DNA from 4 places in the Candidatus Thiodiazotropha sp. AKAK2 genome. Region 1 is predicted to be linked to each of the others. Evidence: predicted binding sites of a transcription regulator. Region 1 holds the regulator's gene; each other region holds the start of a gene.
What was found. The regulator FliA, encoded in region 1, starts transcription of late flagellar genes. The targets are predictions, from matches to a motif close to GCTAAAGTTNNNNNNNNNNCNGCCGATA.
Positions count from the first base shown of each region.

Region 2: a site for FliA is predicted at 5,924-5,951, ahead of AC4IE8_RS16385 (methyl-accepting chemotaxis protein). Genes of this name have one in related genera too.
Region 3: a site for FliA is predicted at 1,752-1,779, ahead of AC4IE8_RS16415 (chemotaxis protein). Genes of this name have one in related genera too.
Region 4: a site for FliA is predicted at 749-776, ahead of AC4IE8_RS03950 (GGDEF domain-containing response regulator). Genes of this name have one in related genera too.

Region 1 is NZ_JBSYOP010000038.1:260,511-268,192, forward strand. Features, by position in the region: gene AC4IE8_RS21235 (chemotaxis protein CheA) at 1-1,468, opposite strand, end outside; gene AC4IE8_RS21240 (protein phosphatase CheZ) at 1,540-2,274, opposite strand; gene cheY (chemotaxis response regulator CheY) at 2,301-2,672, opposite strand; gene AC4IE8_RS21250 (RNA polymerase sigma factor FliA) at 2,749-3,495, opposite strand; gene AC4IE8_RS21255 (MinD/ParA family ATP-binding protein) at 3,500-4,378, opposite strand; gene flhF (flagellar biosynthesis GTPase FlhF) at 4,365-5,651, opposite strand; gene AC4IE8_RS21265 (DsrE family protein) at 6,159-6,635, opposite strand; gene AC4IE8_RS21270 (hypothetical protein) at 6,834-7,259, opposite strand.
Region 2 is NZ_JBSYOP010000033.1:243,433-251,114, forward strand. Features, by position in the region: gene AC4IE8_RS16365 (PepSY domain-containing protein) at 1-195, shown strand, start outside; gene AC4IE8_RS16370 (alginate export family protein) at 462-1,808, shown strand; gene AC4IE8_RS16375 (ATP-binding protein) at 1,859-3,229, opposite strand; gene AC4IE8_RS16380 (response regulator transcription factor) at 3,293-3,958, opposite strand; gene AC4IE8_RS16385 (methyl-accepting chemotaxis protein) at 4,283-5,857, opposite strand; gene phbB (acetoacetyl-CoA reductase) at 6,344-7,066, opposite strand; gene AC4IE8_RS16395 (flagellar protein MotY) at 7,455-7,682, opposite strand, start outside.
Region 3 is NZ_JBSYOP010000033.1:253,200-260,881, forward strand. Features, by position in the region: gene AC4IE8_RS16405 (potassium channel family protein) at 1-1,097, opposite strand, end outside; gene AC4IE8_RS16410 (DUF6394 family protein) at 1,110-1,493, opposite strand; gene AC4IE8_RS16415 (chemotaxis protein) at 1,863-2,825, shown strand; gene AC4IE8_RS16420 (hypothetical protein) at 2,945-3,136, shown strand; gene AC4IE8_RS16425 (ATP-binding protein) at 3,126-6,074, shown strand; gene AC4IE8_RS16430 (sigma-54-dependent transcriptional regulator) at 6,358-7,682, shown strand, end outside.
Region 4 is NZ_JBSYOP010000015.1:10,222-17,903, reverse strand. Features, by position in the region: gene AC4IE8_RS03955 (HDOD domain-containing protein) at 1-260, opposite strand, end outside; gene AC4IE8_RS03950 (GGDEF domain-containing response regulator) at 1,046-3,496, shown strand; gene AC4IE8_RS03945 (DUF2914 domain-containing protein) at 3,635-4,165, opposite strand; gene AC4IE8_RS03940 (zinc metallopeptidase) at 4,237-4,920, opposite strand; gene AC4IE8_RS03935 (DUF4332 domain-containing protein) at 5,256-5,849, opposite strand; gene AC4IE8_RS03930 (hypothetical protein) at 6,051-6,404, opposite strand; gene AC4IE8_RS03925 (LON peptidase substrate-binding domain-containing protein) at 6,761-7,414, shown strand; gene AC4IE8_RS03920 (hydrolase) at 7,449-7,682, shown strand, end outside.

The sequences.
Region 1 (7,682 bases):
CCGTATCCTCACCCTGCATCTCGAGATCAATCTCTTTTTTCAGGCTGCGGGCCAGATCACGCACCACCCTGGGAAATCGACCGAAAACCTTTTTGATCGGTTGCATGCGGGTCTTCATCACCGCAAGCTGCAGATCGGAGGTTACAACATCCAGATTGCCAACCGCATTCGAGACCTCTTCATCATTCAGGGTCGCCTTCAGTGTTGCCAGGCGATTTCTTACCAGCACCAGCTCACCCACCATGTTCATGATATCGTCCAGGCGCTGTGTATCGACTCGAACGGTAGTCTCGGCCGGAGGCTTGTTTGCAGCAGCAGGCTTGCCCCCCTTGGCCGCTGGTTTGGCTGGTTTGGCTGGTTTGGCTGGTTTGGCTGGTTTGGCTGGTTTGGCTGGTTTGGCTGGTTTGGCTGGTTTGGCTGGTTTGGCTGCAGGTTTCGCCGCTGGCTCGGCTTTCGCCTTTTTTGCTGGCGCCGCCTTCTTCTTGGCCACGGCTTTCTTCTTGGCAGCCGGTTTTTTGGCCGCTTCAGCCTTCGGCTTGTCAGCACTCTCCTGACTCAGCTTGTTTGGATCGAATTTTCCTTGGCCATGAATCTGATCGAGTAGATCCTCGAACTCATCCTCAGTGATCTCATCACCGGCCGGGGCGCTGGATTTCTTTGGGATTGCCGGCTTTTGTTTGGCCTCGGCAGGTTTATCAGGCAATTTGCCAGGATCGAATTTTCCTTTGCCATGGATCTGGTCGAGAATATCCTCAAACTCATCTTCCGAGATATCATCGGAAGCGGCTTTCGTCGCTTTCGGTGTCTCCTGCTCCTGAGCAGGCTTACCGGTGAACTGGCCTTTTCCGTGTAACTCGTCCAGAAGTGATTCGAACTCATCTTCGGAGATTTCATCACTGTCCGCGGCTTTGGGTTCAGGCTCCTGGATCGCATCCAGCAGCTCTTCAAACTCATTCTCGCTCAACTCATCCTGGGCTTCAGCGCTATCCTCAGTGTTGACGGCGACTTCCGCTTCCGCCTCTTCGACTGTCTCTTCGACGACCTCTTCCTGCGGCTCCTCGGCTTCCTCTTCCTCTCCTTCCGGCACAGCGTATTGATTGAGCCTCTGAATCAGGCCTGGATCGGCATGATCCGGCATGACGCCCTGGCGGACCTCATCGAACATGACATTGACGACGTCGAGCACCTCCAGCACGGAATCCATCAGATCGGGGCCGACGCTGCGCTGCCCTTGGCGCAGCACATTGAACACATCCTCGGCACGATGACAAACCTCGACCAGAGGTTCTATGGTCAGAAATCCGGCGCCACCTTTAATGGTATGGAAACCACGAAATACCGCATTGAGCAGATCAAAATCATCCGGTTGTTGCTCCAGATCGACCAATTGCTCACTGAGCAATTCGAGAATTTCACCCGCTTCAACCAGAAAATCCTGAAGGATTTCGTCGTTGACATCGATGCTCATCTATCACTCCCGGTAACACTGCCGAATATTGCCATTCTTATTGACTGATATATCGGTCTGAACTCGAATAACTAAAATCCAAGACTTGAGAGCAGGTCATCCACGTCATCCTGACTGGTCACTTGATCGCCTTGATCGAGTCCAGGAATTGCCGGGCCAGCCAATTCTTCCTTCTCTTTCTTGCCAGAATCGTCTTCAAGCTTGTTGCCGGTAATACGGACCAACATGACTAACTTCTCTTCCACATCATGTACCAGAGTGATTACCTTGCGGATAATCTGACCGGTGAGGTCCTGAAAATCCTGTGCCATCAGCACATCGGACAGGTTTTTGTGCAACTCTGCCGCATCCTCCTTTGACTTGAGCAGATACTGAGACAGGTCGCGACTCAAATCCACGAACTCTTCTTTATCCAACATGCGGGAACGCAGTCGCTCCCACTGCTCCGAAAGCTCAGTGGACTGCTTCTCGATTCCCTCGATCAACGGCATGCTCTTTTCCACTGCGGTGAGGGTGCGATCCGCCGACTGCTCGGTCATGGTTATGACGTAGGTCAGTCGCTCCTTGGCATCCGGTATTTCCACCGTTGTCATGTCACTGATTTTTGCATCGAGTAAAAAGCCGTTGATTGCATCATGCAGTTCACGGGTCAAGCGACCGACTTCGAGGAATAACTGATCGTTACTTGCGGGGGATGTTAAAGAAGCAATCAGTCTTTCAGACTCTTCTTGATCGCCCGATTCCAGGCTGGCTACCAATGCTCTTGCCGTCTCTAACCGCTGCTGGTTATCCTGATTGTGCCCCATATTGATAAACTCCAGGCGATAGAAGCTCAACCCACACGTTCAAAGATCTTGTTGATCTTCTCTTCAAGGGTCGTAGCGGTGAAGGGTTTGACGACGTAACCATTGACGCCGGCTTGAGCCGCTTCGATGATCTGCTCACGTTTTGATTCGGCGGTCACCATCAAAACCGGCAGACCGGCAAGTTTTTCGTCTGCCCGCACGGCTTTCAACAGATCGATGCCGGTCATCCCGGGCATATTCCAGTCGGAGACCAGAAAATCGAAATTACCGCTCTGCAGCATCGGCAGCGCCGTCAGACCGTCATCTGCCTCCTGGGTATTGTTGAAACCCAGATCGCGTAGCAAATTTTTGATAATACGCCTCATGGTGGAGAAATCGTCCACAATCAGGATCTTCATGTTTTTATCCAATGCTCACTCCCTCCTGCATATCACCGGTGGTTTCCAGTCTCGGCACACACAGGCCAACCAATTACTACTCTTCGTCACGTACCAATGAAAGCCAGTCCGTCAAACGTGAACGCAGACGCAGAGTTGCCTGACTGTGTATCTGACAGACTCTGGATTCACTGACACCCAGCACATGGCCGATTTCACGAAGATTCATTTCATCATCGTAATACATCGCGATTACCAATCGCTCCCGCTCCGGCAGGCTTGCAATCGCCTCTGCCAGCGCCTTCTTGAACGCATCCTTCTGCAGGCCATCGAACGGACTGTCCATCGGGCCTTCCCGGGTAGCCGGAAAACCGTCACTGACAGCGGTCAGTTCATCCAAACTGAAGATCCGGCAGCCGGTCGAATCCTGGAGAATCTGGTGATAATCCTCCAGACTCATATCCAGCGCCTTCGCCACTTCAACATCCCGGGCATCCCGGCCTTCGTGGTTTTCGATCTCACGCATCGCTTCCGCCACCATGCGTGCCTTGCGATGCACGGATCGAGGTGTCCAGTCGCTGCGTCTGATCTCATCCAGCATGGCGCCACGAATGCGGATACCCGCATAGGTTTCGAAGCTGGCGCCCTGAGTGGGATCATAATTCTTACTCGCCTCAAGCAGGCCCAACATACCGGCCTGGATCAGGTCATCAGACTGAACATTGGGTGGCAGCCGATTCATCAGATGATAGGCAATCCTCTTTACCAGTCCTGCATGCTGATCAACCAGATCATTGTAGCTCTGCTGTTTTTGCACGGCGGTGTATGTCGCTAAACCGTTCACCGTCTTACTCCCCATATTGGCTTGAAAATTGGATCAGGCGTTCGACAAAAAACTGCAGATCCCCACTGACTCCGGTTGGTACAGGCCAGTTATCGGCCTTTTTAGCTAAATTCTTGAACGCCTGCGCTACTCTGGAGCGAGGAAAAGCCTCGACAACCGGTTTTTGGCTCTTTACCGCCTTTCTGAGCTGCTCATCAAAAGGAATACTCCCCATGTAGCTGAGCATAACATCAAGGTACTGATCGGTGACCCGACACATCTTATTGTATAGGTCCCTGCCCTCCTGGACGCTCTTCACCATATTCGCCAGTATACGAAATCGACTGATGCCATGCTCACGATTTAACAACTTGATAATCGCATAGGCATCGGTGATCGAGGCCGGTTCGTCACACACCACCACAATCTGCTCCTGAGCGGCCCGGCTGAAGCTGATCACCAGATCGGAGATGCCGGCTGCCGTATCGATCAGCAGCACATCCACATCGTTGGCCACCTCGCTGAACGCATGGATCAAACCGGCGTTTTCAGCACGCGACATTTCAGCCATATGCTGCATACCGGACGCCCCGGGCACGACTTTCATGCCTTTCGGTCCGGTAACAATGATATCTTCCAGTGAAGACTCCCCCCGCATCACGTGGGAGAGATTGTGTTCAGCATGTAATCCGAGTACCACATCCAGATTGGCGAGCCCCATATCCGCATCCAGTAGCATGACCCTTCGCCCGAGTTCTTGCAAGGCCACACCGAGATTGGCGGAGATATTGGTCTTGCCTACCCCACCTTTACCTCCGGTGACGGCGATCACTCTGACGGGTTCTGGATTCACCATTCTGCGCAGTCCGGTAGCCTGGTCTTCGATCTGTTCAGACATTTGCATGTTCACTCGTTCCTCCGAAGGCCATAGCCAGATACTCCTCATCGGGTTGATGCTCTGTCTGTTGCGTCATTTCAACAGCCTGCCGAATTAAAATCTCCGCCCGGGCAACCTGAATATCTTCAGGAACCCGCTGACCATCCGTGGTGAATGCCAAAGGCAACCGGGACTCCAGTAGTGCGGAGACTACGCCACCCAGTGAAGCGGCTTCATCCATTTTGGTCAGAATCGCGCCAATCGGGGAGATAGCGCCGAATGAGCGTATCGCGTGACTCAATGCACTGCGTTGGGTGGTTGCCGAAAGTGTAAGCAGTGCCTTGACCGGATGATTGCCCTGCTTCAGCAGGCCGAGTCGCTCAGTCAGTTTCAGATCCCGTTGCCCCATGCCGGCGGTATCGATCAGCACCAGCCGTTTTTCGGAGAAAGCGTGCAGTGCACTGCTCAGCTCTTCAGCTGTCGAGGCACTGCGAACCGGCACATCGAGAATCTGGCCATAATTCTGTAGTTGCTCCTGGGCGCCGATTCGATAGCTGTCGGCAGAAATCAGGGCGAGGTGACGATTACCGTGACGCAGACAGAATTTGGCGGCCAACTTGGCGATGGTGGTGGTTTTGCCCACACCGGTGGGTCCGACCAGGGCCAATACCCCACCGGCATTCAGCAGGTCATTGCTCTCCACCGACAACTCACGGCGCAGGTGATTCAGTGCCTGAAGCCAGGCTTGTTCAGGGGATTCGGCATCTTCGGCCCGATAGGCCAGTTCACGACAATGGGCCGCATCCAGCCCCAGGCCCATCAACTGTCGGATCAACTCCTGAGTCTGGGGACGACGATGGCCGAGATCACGCCAGGTCAACTCGGAAAGCTCGTTCTCCATCATTCGCCGCAGCGCCTGCATCTCCTGACGCATCTCCCGTAACACCGGGTCCTGACTCCACTCAACCCGAGGTCTCTCCAGGGGAGGCTCCGGATCGTAGTCAGCCTTTGGCTTGGCGCGATCAGTCTCAGGTTTGATTTTCTCTTCGATATCCGTATAGGCGGCGGTTGCAAAGTTTCTGCTTACAGCAGGCTGGGATTGGGTGGTGGATTCTTCGGTCTCGATAGCGGTTGGCTGGGTACTGTTGAAGGCGGATTCATCGTAATCCACCGCAGCCACCAGCTCGACACCCCCTTCCACACCCTTGTTTGAGAGGATCACTGCATCAGCGCCCAAAGCTTCTCGAACCTGACGTAAGGCCTGTCTCATGTCAGAGGCGAAAAAACGTCTTATTTTCATAATCCGTAATCCCCGGCAGTCACCCGACTTCGGGCTTGTGCCTGTTAATCTGCTTAGCTAAAAAACATCGCAGCAATTAGTTCCGGGTTAGCTAAAATTGAGCCGGCAGTAACCCGTCAAACTCTCCCCACACACGGCTCCTAATGATCATATGCAACAACCATTCCAATCGTGACATGGGGTTTTGGGATCAGGAATATTATCCATTTTACAATAACTTGGAAGAAATGACCTGATTTGCCAGCGGATCAGTCAAGGCCCCGGCACGCCAGGGTATTGACTCCTTACAGAGGGCAGCGCCAAGGTTTCGGCAGAGAGAATTCAGTCGAACAAGGAGTCTGTAATTAGAGCCGGTACTCAACAGAAATGGACGTGGAACAAGCGGGTTTCGATGCGGATACCAATCACAAAGAGATTGATGATTCGAACAACGACGAGCGCCTGCCATCCCGACCAGAGTGGAACTGGCCGGCAACAGGCGGATGAAAAATCCGGTAAGGCGGCCAATCAGAAGATCGGCACCAGTTTGTGACCTTGTGTCTGCCAGCCGATGAGGGAGATAAATCCGTCTCCCACCACCTCCATCTGAGGTAAGACAGTCTCATTCTCAACCTTGAAGACACGGTTCGCAATGGCGCACACTTCCATGCGCACCCCCTTCTGTTTAAGGATTTTGGCGGTTTCGGCAATGGATTTGAGGTCTTCGCCGAACTCCATCTCCAGGGTGTCGTCAGGCTTGGTGGAGAGATAGCGCACGGTCTCACCGATGAACACCAGTACCATATTCGGTGTAACGCCCTGTTTTACAAGGCCTTCATGGGTGCCTCGGATGATATCGAGATAGAACGCCGTCTTACGTGGGTTGGTAAAGTCGATGAGAAACACACTTTTGGTCGATTTCACCCCATTGAGTGCAGCTGAGTCATCGATTACCTGCTCTGCCTGAGCCATAGCAGTGAACAACAACAGTGAAGCAAACAACATTTCTGCCCAAGCGCGGGCGCGAGTTCGAAGAGAGATCAATTCAGCCACCAAGCGGATAGTTTAGAAGAGCGACAAACATAAAATGAATGTTCATTTCAGTCAACCCCTTAATCACTTATACATCTTACTTTGACATTGCCGCTCCCACAGATCAGTTACAGCCAACTCGGTTTGCCCCCCTCCTGACCGCCGCCAAGATCAATAAGCCGGCTTTTTACGGCAAGGTTTGGACGTCACAACACTCGGTCTGCCGACCAGCTGGCGTATCTGCCGAAGAGAACGCCTCCATGAAAACCGCTTCATCCCCTGCCCTGCCTTTTCATCAACATAATTTGATAGAGTGTTATGGGAGAAAAAAACCGTGATCCCCATGACCAATGAGGTGAGCGGGATTGAAACCACTCCTGCCAGCACCGCATATTCGGCATAATGTACAAGCGGATGACTAACCACTACCCCCATTAGTGAGAGCATGCATGAGAGCAGGACGACCGACACTTGAAACAGTGTAGCCAGCTTATGAATTCTACGAATATCCTTCATCTTGATTGTTCCCTGAACTAAATATTTATAAATTCGTATTGCATTGCGAACCAACTTCAATAACCACAAGATCCATTCCATAACGGATCGGACACCCGCCAAGAGTTGCAGTATGTTTTTTTATTGGTGATTGATTGTTGATTAAAAGATCAGATCATCACTACTCAAGCCTATGATCGAACACGGATACTGTAAAATTCCAGTTACTCCTAATAGGTTTGATCATTCTTTGTGCAGAGACTTTCAATCTGAGAATGGAAGCCTGACAGCGATCGACTGAGTAGTCTTTCACAGTGGCTCTCGCGATAGTTTTTGACTGAAGCAGAAAAATAGATTCTTAGCAGTAACTCCACGATCTCTGGAGTTTGATTTAAACGTATCACGGTATCCCTCCAGGAATGGCGTTCCTAATTTTTCTGGCGTGAGATTCTCAGATAATCCAAATAATTACAAGACCAGAACCGATGATATTTATTGCTATTGTTTAAAAAAACCGCATACGCG
Region 2 (7,682 bases), on a different contig from region 1:
GCTCTAGCAATCAGTAAAAGTGATGTAAGAAAGATCGTCGAGGGAGCCTATCCTGGTGCGAGAATTACTGAAGTTGAAAAAGAAACCTATAAGGGAGAGAAGGTCTATGAAGTCGACTTTGTGCACGAAGGGAAGAGACTTGAAGCCATCATTGAGCTTGATGGCACGATACTCAAAGTCGACATCGACGATTGAAAAGCTATTGAGCCGGCGACTATGCATGCCATTTCAATAATGATAGAGAATAGCTGGCCAAACCACTGATTAATGCGTCGATCAGCGGCGCTTTTTGTTTTTATAAAAGATTGTTTTTGTTATGCTCTATCTATTCGAATAACACCCCCATACAATAAGAATCGGACAACTGCTGATCCAATACCAGCTAGAGACACAGGCCTACCAGCCACATAGTTCCTGGAGAGTTTATTTCATCTATCTGAAGATAACCTGAGGAATGAGCATTGCGGCGACTACTTCCGTACACGATTTTTACCTGCCTTTTCCATCTATCACCGGCTACTGCCGAAAATAGTGGCCAGCTTTACAGTGACATTGAAATTGGCATCGAATTCAACGTATTAGATGGATTAAGCCTTGGCACAGACGACCTGAACAATAAACTTTTAGAGCAGGACAGGGAAATCGAGTTTGACTTGGAATACCGCCATGATGATCAGTTCAGTCTATTCTTCACTGGCGCGCTGATTGATGAAAGCGAAATTATAAAAAACGCAGACATTAAAACCAACCACTCAGGATTGGAGTTCAGAGAGATCGGCATTGCCTACTTGTTCGGTGATGTCATTGATTCTGAATTAAAACTCGGTCGTGTCGAATATGAGAGTATCAGCCACTGGTGGTCCTGGTGGGATGACGAATTGGATCTCATCAGTCTCCAGATGTGGTATGAAGACCTCGAGGCATTTGTTGCCATAGCTGAGCAGCAGGTGGTGGAATCCACCGATGAAGATTTTATCGATCCTGAAATGGATGAGATTCAACGACTGGTCCTTAGTATGAGTTGGGAGCTCTTCGATGGACAGATTCTTAACTTTTATTACCTCAAACAGAATGATAACTCATCAACACATCACATCGGTGACTCTGAGGAGTTTTCAAGAATTGATGAAGAGGACGCAGACCTGACCTGGCAGGGACTCAGTTATGTTGCAGATATCGAAATTGAGTTGATTGGAGAGATTGATTTAGAGCTGCACTACGCTGAGATACACGGCAGATCGACACTTTATGAGTTTGAAGAGCTCTCCGCAGATGTTATCGAGGTCAGCGAACTGAAGCGTGAAGATGTTGATGCATCCGCCAGCGGCTACTTGCTACGCTGGACGCCCTACGTATATGACCAGTTATCGTTGATCATTGCCGGCGCCCGAGGCTCTGGCGATGCAAACCTGGACGATCGAGACAACAAATCATACCGCCAGACAGGATTGCAAGGTGACTTTGAATCCTATGGTGAACTGTTTCAGCCGGAATTATCCAACCTTAAAGTTGACATGATCGGCCTACAATGGCGGTTTGCTGAGGATATGGCAGTAGATTTAATGCGATTTGACTACAAGCAGGAGGTGTTGTCCGATGAGATACGCAATGCCAGTATTGAAGTGGAGCCTTCCGGTAACAGTCGACATCTAGGTACAGAGCTGGATCTTATCCTCAGCATAGAGCATGAAGAAACCCTCGAACTGTTTTTCACTTACGCCAAATTCAAGCCTGGCAGAGCATTTGCCGAGTACCCTGAAAAACACCTTGATTTTATTGGCATCGACTTTGTCTATAAATTTCACTAATTACTGTCAATACGTTTATCTATCAGCTGCTGAAGTTTACCAGCGAGCCGTTATTCCACTACCAGCGGTACGCCAGAGATCGTAATCATAAAAATACTCTGGTTATCAAGATCCAGGCTAATATCAAGTTTCAGAATTCTGGCCAATGCATAGACCAATGTCAGCCCCAGGCCAGAATGACTGGTTTCACCTTGTGATTTATTCTTACGCCAGAAACGATCTTTCATGTGTACGATATCCTCTGGCCTCAAGTCTGTCGCCATATTCTTGACCTTGATAACCAAGTTCTCACTGTGAATTTCCACGCTCAATTCGATCTCCGCCTCTTCTGGACTGTAGCTGATCGCATTGACAAAAATATTGCTGAGTATCATCGAAAATTTTTCGCGATCTGTGGAGATGATCAGACCATCAGGAATATGTTTGACCAGCTTCTTGCCAAAACCATAATCATTAATCGCCATCTGCCAAACTGAGTCGCAAATGGCCGACAGTTTGATCTCTTCGGGATCACTATGTAATAGGCCAGCGTCCGATCTTGCCAATTCGAGCATTGTGATAACAACCTTCTCCATCTGGTTGGATATCTCTCCCACATCCTTGAAGAACTTGATGAGTTGCTGCCTGTCTTCCGGCATCATCTGTGCAACTTCTGAAAGAGTCCTCAGTTCAGAGAGTGGGGTACGTAACTCATGAGCAACATTGGATGAAAAACGCTTTTCCCGCTCAAAAGCAGATTGCAGTCTCTGCAGAAGATGATTTAACTGGTCAACAATTGGTGTAATCTCAAGACTCTGATTACCTGGTTGACGCAGTCGCGCACTCAAGCTCGATTCATCGATTTCACTCACCTGCCTGGCCAATGTCGAGAGTGGCAACAGCCCTCTACCTACCAGATGCCAAACCAGCAGTGCAGTTGCCAGAAGTACAATAACGACAATACTGAAAATGGTCACTCCAATTGCGAATAGTGTGTCGTCAAGTTTTTTTCGTTCACGGGCATAGACCATGGAGATCGGTTTCGGCTGCGGAATTTCAACAATTTCCTCTTCATCATCCATCTCGACACGAGGCACAAAATTGATCTCTATCAGACGGCCTGCACGGCCGTCCGGCAGAGTAAGATCAGCAAAATGGTGTTTTCCCAGGGCAATTCCTGTCAATGGCAGATCTGAGTCCATAAGCGACGGGGATTTAATCAATAAATCACGGCCAAGTTCCCAAAGCTGATAGTAGTGTGCATGCTCCCCCAGTTCGAACTCACTCATCACACCATCTTCGGAAAAATCGAATTCCAGACCCTCTTCATCGAGCTCGGTCAGGGAAATCAACGCATTGGCTTTGTCATACAAGGCACTGTCATAAACCTTGATCACATGTTGTGAGATACGAAAATAGAGAAATACCGCGGTTAGCGACAAAATCAACACCAAGGTGCTGATAATTGTAAGATTTAGCCTGCTGCGGATCGATTTCACGGGAATCTATTCAACCAAATAACCAAAACCGCGTCTTGTTTTCACAAGCCCTGGCGCACCGGATTCCTTCAGACGTTTTCGTAACGAACTGATATGGGCTTCAACAGCATTGCGTGTTACGTAGCTGGCCGCATCGTATAGCTGATCAATGAGTTGATCATGAGAAAATACACGCCCTCTCCTGTGGGCAAGATAGTCCAGTAATTTAAACTCATGCGGCGTAAGATTGACTACCTGTTCGTTGAAGCTTACCAGGCGCGACACTGTATCTATTTTAACACCTGATATATCAAGAACAGGATTCTTTATGCCGGAGTGACGCCTGTTCAATGCCCGAAGACGGGAAACCAGTTCATCGAATGAAAAAGGCTTAACCATATAGTCATCCGCACCAAGATCCAAACCGCGTATCCGATCTTCCGTTTGGTCATTAGCTGACAGGATCAGCACTTGGTCATTATTGCCCTCATTACGCAGGGTTGACAGCACATTCAAACCATCGATCTTAGGTAACACTAAATCGAGTAGAATCGTGTCATATCGATTATGTCTTATGTAGCTCAGCGCCTGTTCACCATCAAATGCCTGATCCACAGAAAATCCATGCCTTTTGAGGCCGGCAGATAGTGAACGCTGCAGACGTACGGAATCTTCTACCAATAGTATTTTCACAATCGTGATCTTGGGTCAGATTTATAACACTAGCTGCTTTTGACTCTGAATACTCAGATAGGTAAGCACCCTGTATCTGAGTCTAGCGTAACAAACTGATATTTTGCTGAATATTGCGGAGAATCGATGAAATGTCCAGATGGCCAGAATGAAATCCGGCTGAGTTCCGAGCTTAGTCGATTCTCATTACATCAGGACAGTTCTCAGTACAGTAACAGAGAAGTTCCTGTATGAGCTACAGACCAGACGATTTACTTCATCTGTTTCCAATGCGATAACTAAGATTGCAACTGGGCCAAGAAGAGCAAATCCAGGCCAGTAAGATCAACCTTTATGCATGAACTGCCCCACCAGATGGCTGAGCTGTTCAATGGTGCCCAGGGTCTCACGGGTCTTTTCATCAACCTGTTTTGCATCAACCGCCGTACTGTCGGCCACATGACTGATATTGAGCACATTCTTGTTCATCTCTTCAGCTACGGTGCTCTGCTCTTCCGAGGCGGTTTCAATCTGCGTGTTCATCTCGGTGATCGTATCGATTGCACCGGAGATCGCTTCCAGGGCCTCCCCCGCCTTGGCAGCCAGATCGACACTCGATTCCGCTTTCTCACGATTCTTGTCCATCGCGCCGACCGCCTCTTTACTGCCATTCTGCAACAGCTCAATCATCTCCTCGATCTCTCTGGCGGATTCCGTGGTGCGGCTCGCCAGGGTTCGGACCTCATCGGCCACAACAGCAAAGCCTCGACCATTCTCACCAGCTCTTGCAGCCTCGATGGCGGCATTCAGGGCAAGCAGATTGGTCTGTTCCGCAATACCCTTGATCACTTCCAGAATCTTGGCGATCTCTTCACTGTGGGTGGACAGTTTCTGGATCACTTCTGAGGTATGCTGAATATCCACTGCCAGGACATTGATGGCATTGATCGTCTTTTCCACAACCTCCTTGCCGCTACCCGCCTGTTTCTGCCCGATACGGGTTGAGTCGGCCGCCGCCGAGGCATTGGCAGCAATCTCCTGTACCGTGGCAGCCATCTCGGTCATGGCGGTCGCAACCTGAGTCAGCTCATTCTGTTGAGCATCCATCCCCTGCCGGGTTTGTTGTGAGGTTTGCACATTGATATCGGCCACAATATGCATTTTCTGGGTGGCATCGGTCATCCGCCCGACAATTGCATTGATCTGGGATTCATACATCTTCAATGCCAGTTCCACCTGAGCGGTCTGATCGTCCGATCCGGTGTAGATATGTCGCATCACCGGTTGATCAACAATCTCCTGGGATCGTTGCACCAGTTTCCTGAAGGCACCAAGCAAAGACCAGTTGATTGCAATCGAGAGCAATGCAGTAACCAGCAGCCCCAGTGGACTGAAGGCGCTCAAGCCCGGCACCAACATGGTCAACAGCACCGGAATCAATGCCAATAGATTTCCAGAAATCAGTTTGTTGGTCAAAGAAAGGCGGGAGAACAAACCCTGTTTAAAGGCTTTTCCATCGAGCAGTGCTTTGTAGATCGGTTTGGCCCGATTGATCCAATCGGATTTTGCCCGGTAACGCACCGACTGATACTCCACCACGGCACCATCCTTGAGAATTGGCATGACAAAGGCGTCGATCCAATAATGGTCCCCGTTCTTACAACGGTTCTTGACAATTCCCATCCACGGCTTGCCCGCTTTGATCTTTGTCCACAGCTCCTCGAATGCGGCGGGCGGCATGTCCGGATGCCGGATGATGTTGTGATTTTTACCAATCAGTTCATCATTCTGAAATCCACTGATATCAACAAAATCCTGATTGATATAGGTGATACTGCCCTTGAGATCCGTGGTCGATAAAATGATTTGATCATTACGGACATCAACGTTTCGATCGGTGACTGGAGTATTGATTTTCATGGCACGCTAGTTCTTGATGTTATGAATTAGAACCCAAATAAATCATTTCAGCTCTACTCATTAACATAACGGCGGAATTGATTGAAACTTAACCTCCAAAGAGCCTAAAAACATTAGATAAACCAGGGTCTATTAACACGAATCCAATACGCCCTGTTGTGCCTGATAAAGTGCCAATCAAGGCGCGAGGAGTGTAGTTTGGTTATTCCAAATGAACGACGAGCGGCGCTTTGTCAGGCGCAACCCGAAGGGCTGGGCCTGATGGATTAGTCTTAACAGGCCCTAGTGAAATAGCGTTCAGATATACGGCAATCTCCTACCGACCCAAGGCGCTGCAGCAAGGTAACTTTGCCAAAGGTCGATATCCGCAGGATTCTGCAACCCTACACCCTGCATCAAGGGAAACTTCATCCAGGGCGAGCGGCGCTGGCGGCATCAATGGTCAGTTTTTCAATACCACACTGAAACCACCAGACAAGCCCGGCGTCAGTACATGTGTTGCCCACCGTTTATCGACAATGTGGATCCGGTTATGAAGCCCGCCTCATCGGCAACCAAAAACAGTACTGAGCGGGCAATATCTTCCGGTTCACCCAGTCGGCCTACCGGGATGGTCTTGATGATCTTAGCCACAACGTCTTCCGGCACCGCTCTGACCATATCGGTTGAGACGTAACCTGGCGCCACCGCATTGACGGTGATGCCTTTGGCGGCCCCCTCTTTAGCCAGTGCCTTGGTAAAACCATGAATGCCGGACTTGGCTGCAGCATAGTTCACCTGACCGTATTGTCCGGCCTGACCGTTCACCGAACCCACATTGACAATACGTCCGAAACCTCTTTCACGCATGCCATTGATCACCGCACGGCAGGTGTTGAAACAGGAGGCAAGATTGGTCTGAATCACCTTGTCCCAGTTTTCAAAGGACATTTTGTGCATGGTTGCATCACGGGTAATGCCCGCATTGTTGATCAGCACATCGACCGGCCCGAGGTCCTGTTCGATCTGTTGGATTCCCTTTTCTACCGCCTCAAAGTCACTGACATCAAACTTAAAGGCCTGAATACCGGTAGCTTGGGTGAAGGCCTCTGCCGCTTTATCATTACCCCCATAATTTGCAGCCACAGTATAACCAGCCTCTTTCAGTGCCAGGCTGATCGCCTCGCCAATACCCCGGGTACCACCAGTCACGAGCGCAACACGTGCCATAAGTCTGTCTCCTCAAGTTTTGTGATTATCGTTGTTCAGATATATAGGTCACCCTGCACATGGTGTGCCGGAAGCATCAATACTCCCCTCATCAGGTTATTAATTGTTTGAACAAGCCTGTTTGGGCCTGCTAAAACGAATCCATTTGACCCTGCCGCCCCTGAAAATGCGCAAGTCAAAGCGCGAGGATAAAAGTTTGGGTATGTAAGGTGGGCGGCAAGCATTGCTGAGCTGTGCTATTTCGGGCACAACCCTGAGGGCTGAATGGATTCGTATCAACTGACCCTAGCCATGATTCTAGTCAAGAAGCATGACCAAAGCTACGCAGTACCGATTTGGTTTGAATTAACCTGGAAAGAATCAAGGTTGAAGGATCAGACTCCTCTGATCACCTGTCACCACGGCTGAGACTGATTTTTGCACGCCTGTTGGCTGCCCTCGCCCGCTCACTCCGTTTTGGGATCGCCGGCCTGGATTCACCATAATGGCGCTTGCGGATAATAGCTGCATCGACACCTTTGGAGACCAGATAGTTGGAGACTGTTGCCGCTCTTCTGGCAGAGAGCTTCTTGTTGTAGCGACGACTCCCCTGATCATCCGCATGGCCAGCTACGGT
Region 3 (7,682 bases), on a different contig from region 1:
ATCGACAAATTGTTGGCATCGTTGTCGGTGCCGGCCACCAGTCCTGCGGCACGCTCGATACTTGCTTCCATCAAGGTATCGGCCTCTGTTCCCCTGCCGACCACCAGTTGCGTCTGCGGGGTACCGGTCTGACTGGGTTCAGCCTCGATCACCACCACCTCGAGATCCTCTTTCACCAGTTTATCGTATACCGCTTTACCGAAACGACCATATCCGCAAATCACCCATAAGCCTTTTTTTGGTGGATGAATCGGATCACTGAGCAGGTCATTAAATCCCAACGAGAGCCAGTCCTGCATCAGGCTGAGACAGGGCGCCTGGATTGCTGTCGCCAGATAGAGGGCGAACGCATCGTAGGGATCGATGATGTAGTCGGTGCCGAATGAGGCCATATTCTTTTCGATATCGTGGGAGTCGGCCCGGCAGATCACCTCAATATCGGGATGCAGAAGTTTGGCGGTAATCGCGATCTTCAGATTGGTCTCATTAGAGTTGGTCAATGCCACCACACCCTCACACAGAGGGTGTTTCAGACCAGCCTCCAGCAGATGCGCCGGCAGACGCGCATCCGCACACAAACCGGGTACATACTCACGCAGGTTTTCCAGCTTCAGCAGATTCACTCTTTCCTGCAGAATATCGATGACGACCGCATGCTGACTACGATCGGTCAAGGCTTTAACCAGCGCCTCCCCGGTTTGCCCATAACCAGATACCAGATAAAAAGGCTCTCTCAATTTGCTGATTTTTCTAGCAAATCTGCGTTCTGTTAATGCCTTCTGGAAGGTTTCATCCTTGAGCAGAGCCAACACGGTACCGATGGAATAGAGCCAGACAACCACCGTGAAAAAGATCGACAGAGTGACCCACAAGCGCTGAGCTGCCGTAAATGGATAGGGCAATTCGCCAAATCCGATGGTACTGGACATATAACTGACAAAATAGAAGGCGTGCAGAAAATCCATGTAGTAGACATTGCCATCACCATCCCGGCCGGGAATCAGTACCAGGCCCAGCACCGCCACTGAATAAGCCAGTACCAGAGTCAGCAGTGGCGCCCGCATGCGCCGAAAGATCAGAAAGATGATGTTGTTCATCGTTTGCCGGCGTCAGCGTCGTAACATCACCGTTTCAATGATCAACAGAACCACTGAAACCACGTTAGCCAGCATGGCGCCACCGGAGAGGGAAACGATACTGGCCATGGTTACGGTTGTCAGTCCGGTTTCAGTGATATGCACGGCGACAGTCCACACCAAAGCCGCTGCGAAAAGCTGTAACAGCGCAACCAGGCTGGTGGCCAACAGCACGGCGCCCATCTGAGTGCGGTCGCCGAATTTGAGAACAGTGGCGACCAGGTTTACCACGACCACAGCAAACAGCTCATAGACATGGTGATGGTCCGGATTGTCCAAATCACCGACAAAAAAACCGAAATTGAGGGTCAGGGCAAGTACAATAAAAAAACCAAACAGTACCTTTTCCGGATTCACACGCATTCTCCTCTAAATAGCTGATTGCCGGTTTGCAATCGGGCCAGACCCTGGAATCATCAATGCATCTTGATCCCAAACCCGAAAAACAGCTGCATTCGCTGATCTTGGGGTAAAATATAGCCTTTTTCCAGTTATTTATCTTCAGTTATTAACCGAAATCATAAGAATTTTCCAAGCGGTCACATTGGAAATTGAGATTCTCTCATGCAGACACAACCCTGAGCTCACCAGGATTGGCCTGAGGAAGGAGCAGCGACTAAAGCTTTGGCCAAATCGACCGCTACAAACATCAGTCGGGAAGAGTCATTATGTCGTGCTCAAATTACCCACAATCCTGAAATGCGACAAAATTCTGAGTAACTAAAAATGTCCAATTTTATTAAATCTGTAGACGACCGCACACGACTTGCCGGTACCAATCGTTTAGAGGTTCTCCTTTTCAGCCTCGGAAAGGATGTCAGAACAGGTCGTGAAGAGACCTACGGTGTGAATGTTTTCAAGGTGCGTGAAGTGATGCTCGTGCCGGAGATTACCCACGCGCCGGACATGCCGGCTTCGGTAGAAGGCATGGTCAGTTTGCGCGGTAATATGATTCCAGTCATCAACCTGCCTGACTTCTGCGGAATACAGACTGAAGAGAAGCCGGGTATTCTGATCGTCACTGAATACAACAAAAATGTTCAGGGCTTTCTGGTGCATGCGGTGGATACCATCGAACGTCTGGCCTGGGAGGATGTTAAAGTTCCCCCACCAATGATGGCCCAGCAGCATGGTGGCCTGGTTACCGCAGTGACAGAACTGAAAGATAGTCGCCTGGTGATGATCATGGATGTGGAGATGGTGCTGAGCCAGACCTCAGGGTTTGGTCAGGGTTCGGATATCTTCGACGGCATCAAACAGGTCGAGGACAGCGATGTCACCCTGCTGTTTGCAGATGATTCAGCGGTGGCCCGGGATCAGATCATCCGTACCCTCGATCATATGGGTATGAAATACATCAGCACCTCAAATGGTGCTGAAGCCTGGAATAAGCTCAAGGAGATTGCCGAACGAGCCAGCGCAACGGATCACAGGCCGAGTGACTTTGTACAGATCATCCTCACCGATGTTGAAATGCCTGAAATGGACGGTTATGTACTGACCAAAAAAATCAAGGAGGATGCCCGCTTCAGCGACATTCCAATTATCATGCACTCCTCACTCTCAGCCGATGCCAATATGGCCTTGGGCAAAGGGGTTGGCGCCGATGCCTATGTGCCTAAATTTGAACCCACGGAGCTGTCTGCAAAACTCCACGAAATGGTCACTAACATCAACGGTCAAAAATAGTCCTACTCGGGGGACGCCTTGTGTGTGGCGTCCCTCTGTTTCCGCCTGAATCACCATTTAAGAGTCCCCCTGTGCAGAAGATAGTTGTTACCTTAAGTAACAACTGCTAGGCTTCTTTAATGTCTGAGACACCCCCGGACCGACAGATTGACAGAACCCTGGCGCTTGTTCTGCTGATCATTTTGCTTTTCTCCACTCCAGTAATGATGTGGTGGACCTCACCTGGTCGTCACTGGTACCTGCCCTACCTGCTCTGGCTGGCTGTCATTTTTTTCATCGCCTGGGTAAATCGACGACGCCATGAACCATGAACTCTGGCTACTGTTCGGCATCAGTGTTGTCTATCTGGCAATACTGTTTCTCATCGCGTTTGCCGCGGACAGTGGCAGAATACCTGAAAGGTTTATCAGGCACCCCAGCATCTACGTGCTTTCACTCGGTGTCTACGCGACGTCCTGGACCTACTATGGCAGCGTCAGTTTTGCAGAGACTCAGGGCTATCTGTTTTTAACCATCTATCTCGGCGTGACGCTGGCATTCGCCCTCACCCCGATTCTGTTTCAGCCGATTCTTCGTCTGACTCGAGAGTATCAGCTGACCTCGCTGGCGGATCTGTTCGCTTTCCGCTATCGCTCCCAACTCGCCGGTATACTGGTCACCCTGTTCATGCTGTTGGGCACCCTGCCCTACATCGCGCTGCAGATCCGTGCGGTCACCGATTCACTTCAGGTTGCCAGTCAGACCGTCGCGCCGCGAATTCTGGCTCTGATCTTCTGCAGTACACTGGTACTGTTCGCCATACTGTTCGGTGCAAGACACAGCACCAGCCGGGAGAAACATCGGGGACTTGTGCTGGCCATCGCCTTTGAATCGATGGTCAAATTGGTCGCCATGCTGGTGATTGGAGCGACCGCCCTGTTTGGCGTATTCGGCGGTTTTGGTGGATTGGAACAGTGGCTGGCCGACCATCCGGAAGCTCTGGAGAAACTCTATGCGCCGGTGAGAGAGGGTCCTTGGGCAACCCTCATACTGCTGGCATTCGCCGCAGCATTTCTGTTGCCGCGCCAATTTCATATGCTGTTCACCGAGAACCTTGAACCCAAAGCATTGCGCACAGCCAGCTGGGCATTCCCACTGTTTCTGCTGCTGATCAACCTGCCGATTCCGATCATTCTCTGGGCTGGAAAGGCGATTGAGCTACCGATCCATCCGGACTTTTTCGCCCTTGGCATCAGTCTGGAACAGGGACCAAGCTGGTTACCGGTACTGGCCTTCATCGGCGGGGTCTCATCGGCCAGTGCGATGATGATCATCACCACCCTGGCCCTCTCATCGATGACCCTGAATCACATTTTGTTGCCGACCAATTTCCCTGACCCGGCGGTCAATCTATACCGCTGGCTGCTGCTTGGCCGGCGCTTGTTGATCGCACTGATCATCATGGCCGGATACGGTTTTTATATCCTGCTGGAAAAACATCAAGGCCTGGTGCAACTCGGCCTGATCTCCTTTGTTGCGGTCGCCCAATTCCTGCCCGGTGTTGTGGGTCTACTCTACTGGCGCCGGGCTACCCGGATGGGTTTCATCCTTGGGTTGTTGGCCGGAATTGCTGTCTGGTCTGCCACCCTGCTTCTCCCCCTGCTGGAAAACTCCGGTTTCATACGTACCGAATTCGATATACCCGGATTGAGACTCGCATCGGGTATGGATCAATGGGAGTTTGCCACCTTCTGGTCTCTGGCCTTGAATACCCTGTTGTTCGTCTTCGGCTCTCTGCTCAGTAATCAGACACTCGGCGAGAAAGAGGCTGCCAACGCCTGCTGCAGTGAATCCCTGGTACCCATGGGTGGTATGGTAAGCGCCGGATCAACCGCCCAATTCACCAAGCAGCTTGCCCAGATGCTGGGACACGAAGCCGCCCAACGGGAGGTGGAGCAGGCCCTGCGCGATCTTAGTCTTACCCACGCGGAGACTCGCCCTTCCCAATTACGGCGCCTACGCGAGAGAATCGAACGAAACCTCTCCGGACTACTCGGTCCTCAGCTGGCACACATGATCATCAACCGCCGGTTGCAACTCGATATCCATACCCAAACCGCATTGGCAGATTCAATGCGTTTCATCGAGGATCAACTTGAGCACTCCCGCACCCGGCTTCGCGGTCTGAGTGCGGATCTGGATAACTTGCGCCGCTACCACAGACAGATCCTGCTCGATCTGCCCCTTGGGGTCTGCACCATCGACAGGCTGCGGACGGTCACCATCTGGAATCTGGCGATGGAAGTAATGACTGGAGTGAATGCCCGGGATGCAATCGGTGTCTCACTGCACCGTCTGCCTGAACCCTGGGGACATCTGCTGGGTGGATTCGCCTCAGCAGCGGATGAGCATATTCACCACCTGGAAGTGACCCATAGCAACAAGAGCCGCTGGTTCAATCTGCATAAAGCCGCCATCCCGGCGCCGCTACCGATGGACCATCCGGTAGAGGATGCTCGCACCAGCCAGGTCATGCTGATGGAGGATCTGACCGACCTGGAGACCCTGGAAGCGGAACTGGCACACAGTGAACGACTCGCCTCCATCGGCCGTCTGGCTGCCGGGGTGGCGCATGAGATCGGCAATCCGGTAACCGGTATCGCTTCATTGGCACAAAATCTTCGTCATGAAGATGATCCCAAGTTAATCAAAGAGAGTATCAACGAGATTCTCAACCAAACCCAACGAATTACCGACATCGTTAAAACCCTGATGAACTTCAGCCGCAGCGGTGGGCTTGGTGCGGACACTCAAAACTTCATTGTGCACGATGTTGTCGAGGAGGCGATCAGGCTGGTCAAACTCACTCATGATGGCCGTCAGATCCGCTTTATCAATAGTTGCGACTCAGCATGGTCAATCGAGGGGGACCGCCAGGCAATCTCCCAGGTATTGGTTAACCTGCTGACCAATGCCTGCCATGCCTCCAATCCAGGATCACCGGTGGAGATCAAAGCCGATGAGATTGGAGACCTGATCAGACTGCAGGTCGTCGATCAAGGTGAAGGCATATCGGAGCAGAATCTGGGCTATCTGTTCGAGCCCTTTTTTACCACCAAGGCGCCAGGTGAAGGAACCGGTCTCGGATTGGCGATCGCCTATAAAATCGTCTCTGATCATAAAGGTGCAATCACCATCGATTCAGAACAGGGAGAGGGTACCCGGGTGATTATGGACCTGCCCAGGAACTTTCATGACAAAGTGGTTTAGGGCCTGTTAACACGAATCCAATGCGCCCTGTTGCGGCTGAAAAAGTGCCAATCAAGGCACGAGGAGTGTAGTTTGGTTATTCCAAATGAACGACGAGCAACGCTGAGTGGCGCTTTTTCAGGCGCAACCCGAAGGGCTGGGGCTGTTTTTGCGCCCAGCGGCGTTATCATTCGCTCATGTAAAATGACGACACGACGCTCATTCTGCCTTGCTGGGCACAAAAACAGACCCAGCAGGGCGTATTTAGCCCTAACACAACAGGCAGCAGAGCTCGGATGATCCCATGAACCAAATATTGATTGTTGAAGATGAATCCGTTATCCGCCGGGCCGTGAAACGCTTGCTGGAACGCAACGACTATGTGGTGGTCGAGGCCGGATCGGTAGAGGAAGCCAGTAAACTGCCACTGAAGAACTTTGACCTGATCATCAGCGATGTCCGCTTACCGGGTGCCCCCGGTACGGAAATCATCGATATCGCCACACCGACACCGGTATTGATCATGACCAGTTATGCCAGTATCCGCTCAGCGGTGGATGCCATGAAGCTGGGCGCCATCGACTATATCGCCAAACCTTTCGATCACGATGAACTGTTGATGGTGGTTGAGCGAGTGATCAAACAAGACCGCCAGCTTCGGCAACAGGAAGTACTCAAATCGGAAGTGGAGAAGAGCTATCCGGTTCGTGGGATGATCGGAGAGTGCTCGGCGATGGTCGATGTATTCCGACGCATAGACAAAGTGGCGCCAACCGACGCCACGGTATTGATTCTCGGTGAATCGGGAACCGGCAAGGAGCTGGTTGCCCGGGCACTGCACGAGCGCAGCCACCGCAGCCAATCTCCGTTTGTGGTATTCAACTGCGCCGCATTGCCGGAAAATCAGGTGGAGGCGGAGCTGTTCGGCCAGCAGGACGAGCGACACAACGGACGCGGTGGCCTGCTGGCAAAGGCCCAGGGCGGCACCCTGTTCATGGATCAGGTTGGCGAATTGTCGATGGCCGCTCAGGCCAGACTGTTAAGGGTACTTCAAGGAGATGAATACGCCCCCCGCCAGGAGAGCGACCAAAACAGTTCGGATATACGCATCATTGCCGCCACCCATCAGGATGTCAGGAAACTTGTGCAGCAACAGAGTTTTCGCAGTGATCTCTATTTTCGCCTGCGGGTAGTGGAGATGGCCCTACCCCCCCTTCGTGAACGGGGTAATGACATCAAGGCGCTGGCAAAATACCTGTTGAGTAAATCCTCCAAGCAGCTCAATCGCCCTGCCTTGAGCATGAGTCGCAGTGCCCTGGAAGCGATTCGACGCTATCACTGGCCCGGCAATGTCAGGGAACTGGCCAATACCATCGAAAGAGCCGTCATTCTCTGTGAAGGCGAGAGTATCACCCCGGAACTGCTGGCAATCGATCATCACATCACCAGTGGTCAGCATAAACTGGAGAACGTAAACGATAATCTCTCTCTCGAAGAGTACTTCAGACACTTCGTGCTGGATAACCAGGATCATATGACAGAGACGGAACTGGCGAAAAAACTGGGTATCAGCCGCAAAGCCCTGTGGGAAAGGCGTCAGCGTTTCGGTATACCCAGAGAGAAGAAAGG
Region 4 (7,682 bases), on a different contig from region 1:
CGGGCGGTCAGAGAAGCATCCCGCGAAATGACTTTTTGCAGATCAGATGCAGAGCTATCCACATCATTAATAATAATAAGCGCTTCCAGCGCCAAAGCCGGCAAGGTTGGCAGATAGATATTGTTGGCAAGCAGATCCTCTTTTACCGAGTCGACAAAACCCTTGGTTGTCGCAGATTCAAACCGCTTCTGCTCACGCTCCTGTTCTGTCTCAGTATCTACCCGCTCACCATCTGCAAGTGTAAAAACCGATTTTGTCATCCGATTGCTGCCAGCCTATTTTGTCTAGTTGGAGATCTACTCATTCAGTGACCAAACCTGTGTTTACAGCCCCTATGCCATTCTCTCAGGTCAACATGGCACACATATCCAGGCGAAAACCCAGATCGCTAATCATTATATAAATCAAATACTAATAACACTATTATAAAGTTGACTTTAATTGCAGGATCAGTCATTAAAATTTAAGACGAAGTAGTGTATCTGCTATCCATTAGGATTAGCCTAAAACCAAACTATAAAACACCTGCAGAAGATAGCGGCAAGACAACCCGATTTCTCCAGTTTCCGAATCATTTCAAGCTAGTTGAGTGGTTGCTATGCGTCAAGCATCACACAATCAACAATTTATCAACCCGACGACCAATTCGTTCACTTTCAGCCGCAGTGAGCCCGCATGCTGGATACATGATGGGGCTCTCAAGTCTGAATACCGCATAATTAAACGGGCCATTTTTTTTAAATCTTTCACAAAAATTAAAGTTGTTGTTGCCGATAATAGTACGCACTGATGAGTTGCGGCCCACAACCAACCCGAAATCACTCAATTTCGCTGCAGCAGCGCTAATCCTAGCCGACCTGGAAACGCACTTAATTTGAATATTAGTGATTTGTCTCTCATTTTTCGCTTCCCATCTGACCCATAACTAAAGTATTAATGCTGTTATTTCATGGAGTTAACTGTGCTAATCAGAATTATATTTAACAATTGCTCATTCAAGTTTTAGCACGATGAGACGACTTTATGGGTAGGCTAAACAATAAACATGTCTAACGATCAAGACTTTGACGGTATGGCAGAACAGGCACTCAACCACTTTACTCAACATACTGGTGATAAGCCGGTAGTCCTTATTGCAGATGATTCTCGGGTTGTCCGAGTATCGCTGAGGAATATTCTTAACGACACCTGTCAACTCATTGAAGTTGAGGATGGGGAGCAGGCGTGGCAGGTCATCTGCCAAACGCCATCGATCGATTTGGTTTTCAGCGACCTCTCCATGCCAAAAATAGATGGTCGCAACCTATTAACCAATATCAGAAATTCTACAACTGGACGAATATCCAACCTACCGTTCATCGTTGTTACCGGTAATGAGGCGACTGACGGTATCGCAGAAGAGCTTGAGAAGCTTGGCGCATCAGGAATGGTAAGTAAGCCGTTTGATCCAACATTGATCCGGCAATTCGTTGAAGAGTTAGCCGAAGAGACTAATCAAGAGCTCTCCATAGAAGAACAAAACGTCAAAGAACAGAGTGATTTTCTCGACAACACCACCAACAAAACACAATTTCTGGAGATTGCCAGTCGGGAACTCTCATTTGCGATCCGCAACAAGAATGAGCTTGCTTTGGCGTTGATCAAAGTTGATCAATTCAGCAGCATTCTGGACCACTATAGCGAAGCGGCAATCGAACATATCCTGCTGGCGCTGAGAGAGATCATTGAGAAACATATCCATCCTGACGACACCCTAGGCTATTTCGGAGAGGGGTGCTTTTCGATTCTACGTCCCGCCTCGAATGCCATAGGCACAAAATACCTGAGTCGCAGAATTCTCGAAGATCTCACCTCAAAACAGTTTTATCTTGGGGAAGCGGATGAAAGCGTCACGGCGAGTATTGGTATATCAGCACCGGATATAAAACCGGGAATTCGCCTACAGGATCTGGTAAAACTTGCAGAAGGACGCCTCAAAGCCGCGTTTGAGAATGGTGGCGACAAAGTTGTCGATAAAGGTAATGAAAATCTGACTCCGGTCTCCATGCAGGACAGCATGGAGATATCCAACGTCATATCCAACACACAGCCCAGCTCTCCCCATGTAGTGAGTAAAAGCTCCTCCGAGATCAACCGGTTGGCGGCTGAACAGGTTGCGGAAATCAAAGCCAAGTACACGAATCAAGCGAAGGATTTCGAAGCTCAGGCAGGACAGATTTCTGAATACAAGAGAGCTCTGGAGGATTTGACCGCTGAAAACAGATCACTGATCGAAGATGTCAAGCATTGGAAAAATGAGTCCGCCGAAGCTGAACATCTGCGCCGGCAACTGTTTGAGGTTGAAAGCCAGTTCCAACAGCTGAAAGTCAAGTTTAGCGAAGTGCAAAAGGCCAATGATGATCTGGCACACCGCACCGACACCACCGAAAGAGAGAATCGGCGACTGATTGATGAAGAGGAAGAGAGAACAGCTTCTTTGAGACAGTCTCACCAACTGATTGAAGGTGAAAATAAGCGTCTTGAGAGTCAGATCAGCGATTTAAAAAGCCGAGCAGAGAAAGCAGAGCTTGAAAGCCTGAAATCGAATCAGCTGGTAACCAGTCTGAGGGATAACAGCAATCTGCTGAAGATGCAGGTTGATCAGCTACAACAGGAAGTCAACGAACTGCGGGAAAAACAGTATCAGCAACCAACAACTGACGAGAAACAGAACAGCACCCCAAGCACTGAATCAAATTCGGAATTAAAAACAGACACTGATCTACTGGAAGAGCTGTACAAGCCTGAATTGGCTCTGTCAGCCACTCCGGAGCCGCCGCAGCAAAACAAACCGGTCAAAGAGAATAAAACCGATTCTGTGCACCTGTTTCCGGATAAAGAGCAGGTCGACCTGAAACAGAAGCAGGTGAAAGAGAGCAGGATTCCACCGTTTCGGGTAGAAGCTGAACCGATGTTCTTCAAAAATGGCTTCAATCCCTCCTCATTCACTATTGCCAGCTTGATCATGTTGGCCGTAGTCGTAATCGGCGGCATCTACCTTTACACAGTAATGATTGCTCCACCCCCGAATGATCTTGCTTCTGACACAAGTCAGGTAGCGCTGCAGAGCACTTCTCCCAATGATGGCGCTGCAGCCCCGGCGAGCAAGGAGGTCGTAGTAGAGCAAACCGCAGATAGCAGCAGTAGTACGGCAGCCCCATCAATCAACAGCGCTGGATTTCAGGAAGTGGCTCCCGTTGCCAGAGTGCTGAGCATTTCTGAGGAGCTGAGGCTTGAAAAAGAGCTGACATTACGTCAGATGGCTGAGGAAGAGTTCACTCGTAGTCTGGTCAGCACTACGACGGCCGAACCAGAGTATTCTGATCCGACAGAAACATTTTCTACAGAATTTGAAGTTCAGCCGGAGCCAGCCAACGAAGTGCTTCCCCTATCACCTGCATTTGAAGCAGAAGCCGAAACAGTGGATCTCGATGCGGCTGCTGATGGCCACAATTAAGGCATAGGCATCCATCCCGGATTGTCCAGATCCATCTGATAATACCTCTCTTTTCTCACTCACCGCAGCAATTACCATCTTGCATCGCTCATCTTCTGTTGCCTTGATAACTGAGTATCCCGCAAAACATAACAGGATTTAATTCTCAGTCTGGTCAGTGGCTTGCTGCTGAAAGATACTGGCATGCAGAGGCCAACCAGACTCATCAATTACGAAAACTGTCCATTTTCCCTCTTCCCCAGGGTTGAGACTCTTGATTGAATAGGCCCGCCAGCGGGGGCCGCCGACATGAATATTGACCTCACTGATCACTTCCCCTTCAAATTCCCATCTGTGAATGATTGTACGACCCTGGAGATTTCTAAGATCCGTAAAAAAAGAGACTTCCGTGGCGCTCTCATCCAGGCTGACTACCTGATCCACAGGCTCTCTGTTGATCACAGCGGTGGTAAAAACTGCCCGGGCGACATAGGCATCGGGCACAGGAGACTCTTCGATACCTTGTGATTCCAGTAGCATTTGTGCTTCCGTTTCAACCTCCTCCGAGATCACACTCCCTTGTGGCGAATCAATCGCTTCCTGTGACCATAGTGAGGACTGTATGGAGATCAGCAAGATAGCCAGCCAAGCCTGCTTTATAGGCTTATATCCTTGAAGTTTTTTTATCATTAACACCTCCGACATGCTGTTATTGAAAAATTGAAACAGAAATCCCTGACAGGCGCCAGTTTTTGCCTCGACTATCTTCGCAGAACACGAATCCATTGCCAGAAATTCAATAAACCAGCGAGTGAGGCGGACAGATAGGTAAAGGCTGCCGCCCGTAATATTTTTTCTGCCGCTGGGTATTGTTCCGTTGTTAGATAGCCATCTTTTAACAGGGGCATGGCTTTTTTAAAACTTGCGTCCAATTCAACCGGCAGGGTGAGTAACTGTAACAGTACATTGGTCCCCATGATCAGAAATGCCGCCAGGGCACTGATCATCCCGATTGCCGGCGCCCTGGAGATCACTGAGGCAACAGGAGCCAGAAACAGCAGAAATGAACCCAGGCGTTGAGCAAATTGTGCGAACCGAGCCAGTCGGGTCCGCCAGCGAAACATCGGTTCATTCGCCGCGTCCTGCAGCGCATGGCCCACTTCATGAGCTGCGGTTGTAATTGCAGTCAGTGATCTCCCGCTCATTCTCTCCTTAGATAGCCTGACAGCTTTATCACCTGGATCGTAGTGGTCTCCCAAATCAGTACTTTCAACACGCACATCCTTCAGGGAAAACCGATCCAACAGGTGCCTAGCCAATTCACCAGCATTGCCGGGAAAGTTATCTTCATCCTGTAGACTGTGCTTTTTCATTGTCCGATTGACCCACCATTGTGGCCCAAGCAGAAGCAGAAGCAGCAGTGTCAAAATCAATACGTAGTGCATGCCTTGTCTCAACCGAGAGCAGAACTATTATGGTTTGGAATTGATCAGTTTATAACCTGGTAATTCAATACGTCACGTTGAGGGTTATAACGTAACCGGCGGCTCGCCTACTATTAACCCTGCGACTAAGTATGTCGTGTTTATACTATGATGATCAGTGGCAGGAAAAGTTTGAGAAACCCTCTTGATTATTCTTAGTATTGGAAGGGAGGCGGAGGTAGGGCCTTGCTGTATGGACAGGGTGCTTGTTGACAACCAGCAGCGTTCAACCTGTTAGTCCTCTCTGCAACAACACCATAACCATGCCAGATGGATGGTTATGGCGTTGATATCAACTAGTAGGTCACTACTCTTGGAAGCTGTTTAGCTTCAGCCACCCATTTCTCAACTGAGGAGAGACTGGGAGTAGCACGTACCAGATTCTTTGCTTCATTGACCTCAACCATTTTAGAATGCAGATTCTCAGGCTTTCTTTGCGCCAGTTCAGGCACCGTATCCACACCTGCAGCTTCCAACAGATCGGAGTACTGTTCACCAATACCCTTGACCCTGAAAAGGTCGGCCATATTGACCCATCTGAGAATCAATTTGCCACTGATTCCGGTTGAATCTTCAAGTGCCTTACGCCCTTTCTTGGTACTCCCCTGCTCCAGCAAGGCTTCCAGGCTTTTGATATCAGCCGCTTCCAGTTTTGATGCGTAGGTTGCACCGATACCCTCGATTTCGACTAGCTTAGTCATGATTTTAAGTCTCTCTCTGGTCGGATAGGTGGTTATTCTTCTTCCATAGTGAGTGTTCCGATACTCAACATCTGCCATCCCTATGCACCCTCTGAAAGGCTTATCATCCTGCACAATCACTCTACCGGCATAGGCCGCCTGGTTTCCACAATGGGCGGCAATACAGGTGACCTGTTGATTCAGTGGCATCTCCCCTGAACCCTCTGACAACGATTATGCAGCAGAAAAATCAAGCTGGCTTTTCCATCGCCCCCTTTATCATCCCTGTGAGATGTCCATAATACACACTATAAGAGTTTGATAAATCTTGATTTAGCTCTGAATTCTAAACAAGTGTTAAATGTTTTATCAAGGTATTCCAGTGTCTGCTTACCCTAGGGCCTGTTAACACTAATTGATCGCGTCGACGACTTGACTGGCGAGGCTGATCCGCCGCCGGTCCTGCCTTCTTCGATCACCGGGATATCGGTTAGCCAAATCGAGCACCAACCTTCGCCGGTCCCGTGAGGATTCCCGGTGGATGTATGGATGAGCATGCAGCCTCCTGCCCAGCTTTGAGGCCGCATTAAGTCTGCCGATCATTTCGTGGGCAGATTCAGATGGATCAACAAAGACAAGCCCATGAATTTCCCACTCTTGGGCCTTATTGAACTTCAACTTCAGTACCTTCGACCTGGTGATGTCCACCGCGTTGGCTTTCTCAGTAAAAAAAGACCAACCTGGCATTACCAGACGTTTAACCATTTTGGTCAATTCACGTGCAGAACACTCTTCCGATATCCCATTAATAAAAACCCACATTATTCCTCTCAAATCATGGTCTTTAGCAAATCAATATAGCAGACTATTAACTTGGCACCTTGAAAAACCATCCTCAGTCAAAGCAAGTCTGCCTTGGAAATTCAACCGGTTAGGGACATAAAGAATCCCCTGAACATGGTTTTTCAAAGTGTCGGCTTAGTACTGTATTGGTCATCTTCAAACTATAATGTCTATTCAGAGCGATGAGTCATGTTTCTGGTCTATTCGGGGTAATATTGCCAAGGAACAATTGCCAGTTAGCTGTACTCATAAATACTGAACGGCCAGTAGGAAGCGAAATGCCAAATCCATTTATCACTCAATTCGAGCAGTTACCCGATACCATCCCGATTTTTCCACTTGCTGGCGCTATCGTGATGCCTGGAGCGCAGCTGCCGCTAAATATCTTCGAGCCCCGATATATCAACATGATAGAAGATGCGATGGCAAGTCATCACCTGATTGGCATGGTACAACCTCAGGAAGAACCGGAATATAGTAAAAATAAGGTATTCAACACCGGCTGCTCCGGCAGAATAAGCTACTACAATGAGACACCCGATGGCAGAATCGAGATCATTCTTACCGGCGTATGTCGTTTCGATATCGGTGATGAACTCAAGACTACCCGTGGTTATCGGCTCATAACCCCTATCTGGTCAAGGTTTGAATCGGATTACGACCCCACTTCCACGGCATTGCTCAAAGAGCGAAAACAGATCGAACTCACCCTCGAACGCTATCTACTGGCCAATGACCTGCAGACAGATACCGAACAGCTGAAACAGCTTCCTACTGACCTGCTGGTGAATGTCCTGACCACAGCCCTCCCCTTGCCCCATGAGGACAAGCAGTCAATGGTCGAAACTGTCGACATCGCTGAGCGACTTCATATGCTGGTCACAAAACTGGACTTGAGCAGTTATCCGCTAAACAGTGATTTGAAGCACTGAGTCCCCACTGCCTGTAAAGATTGCGTTTAGCTTCATGGCCAGTGTGACCCACAGCTCTTTCAAACCTGCCTGGTGGCTCAAGTCACCCCATCTTCAAACCATTTGGCCAAGTCTCTTCAGGTCAAGGGTGAAGCTCGATTTTCATGTCGAACGAATCGATCTCAGAGATGGAGATTTTATAGACCTCTCCTGGCATCAAGGCTCCAGTGGGCCTCTGGTGATGCTGATCCATGGATTGGAAGGCTCCATCAGTTCCCACTATGTCACA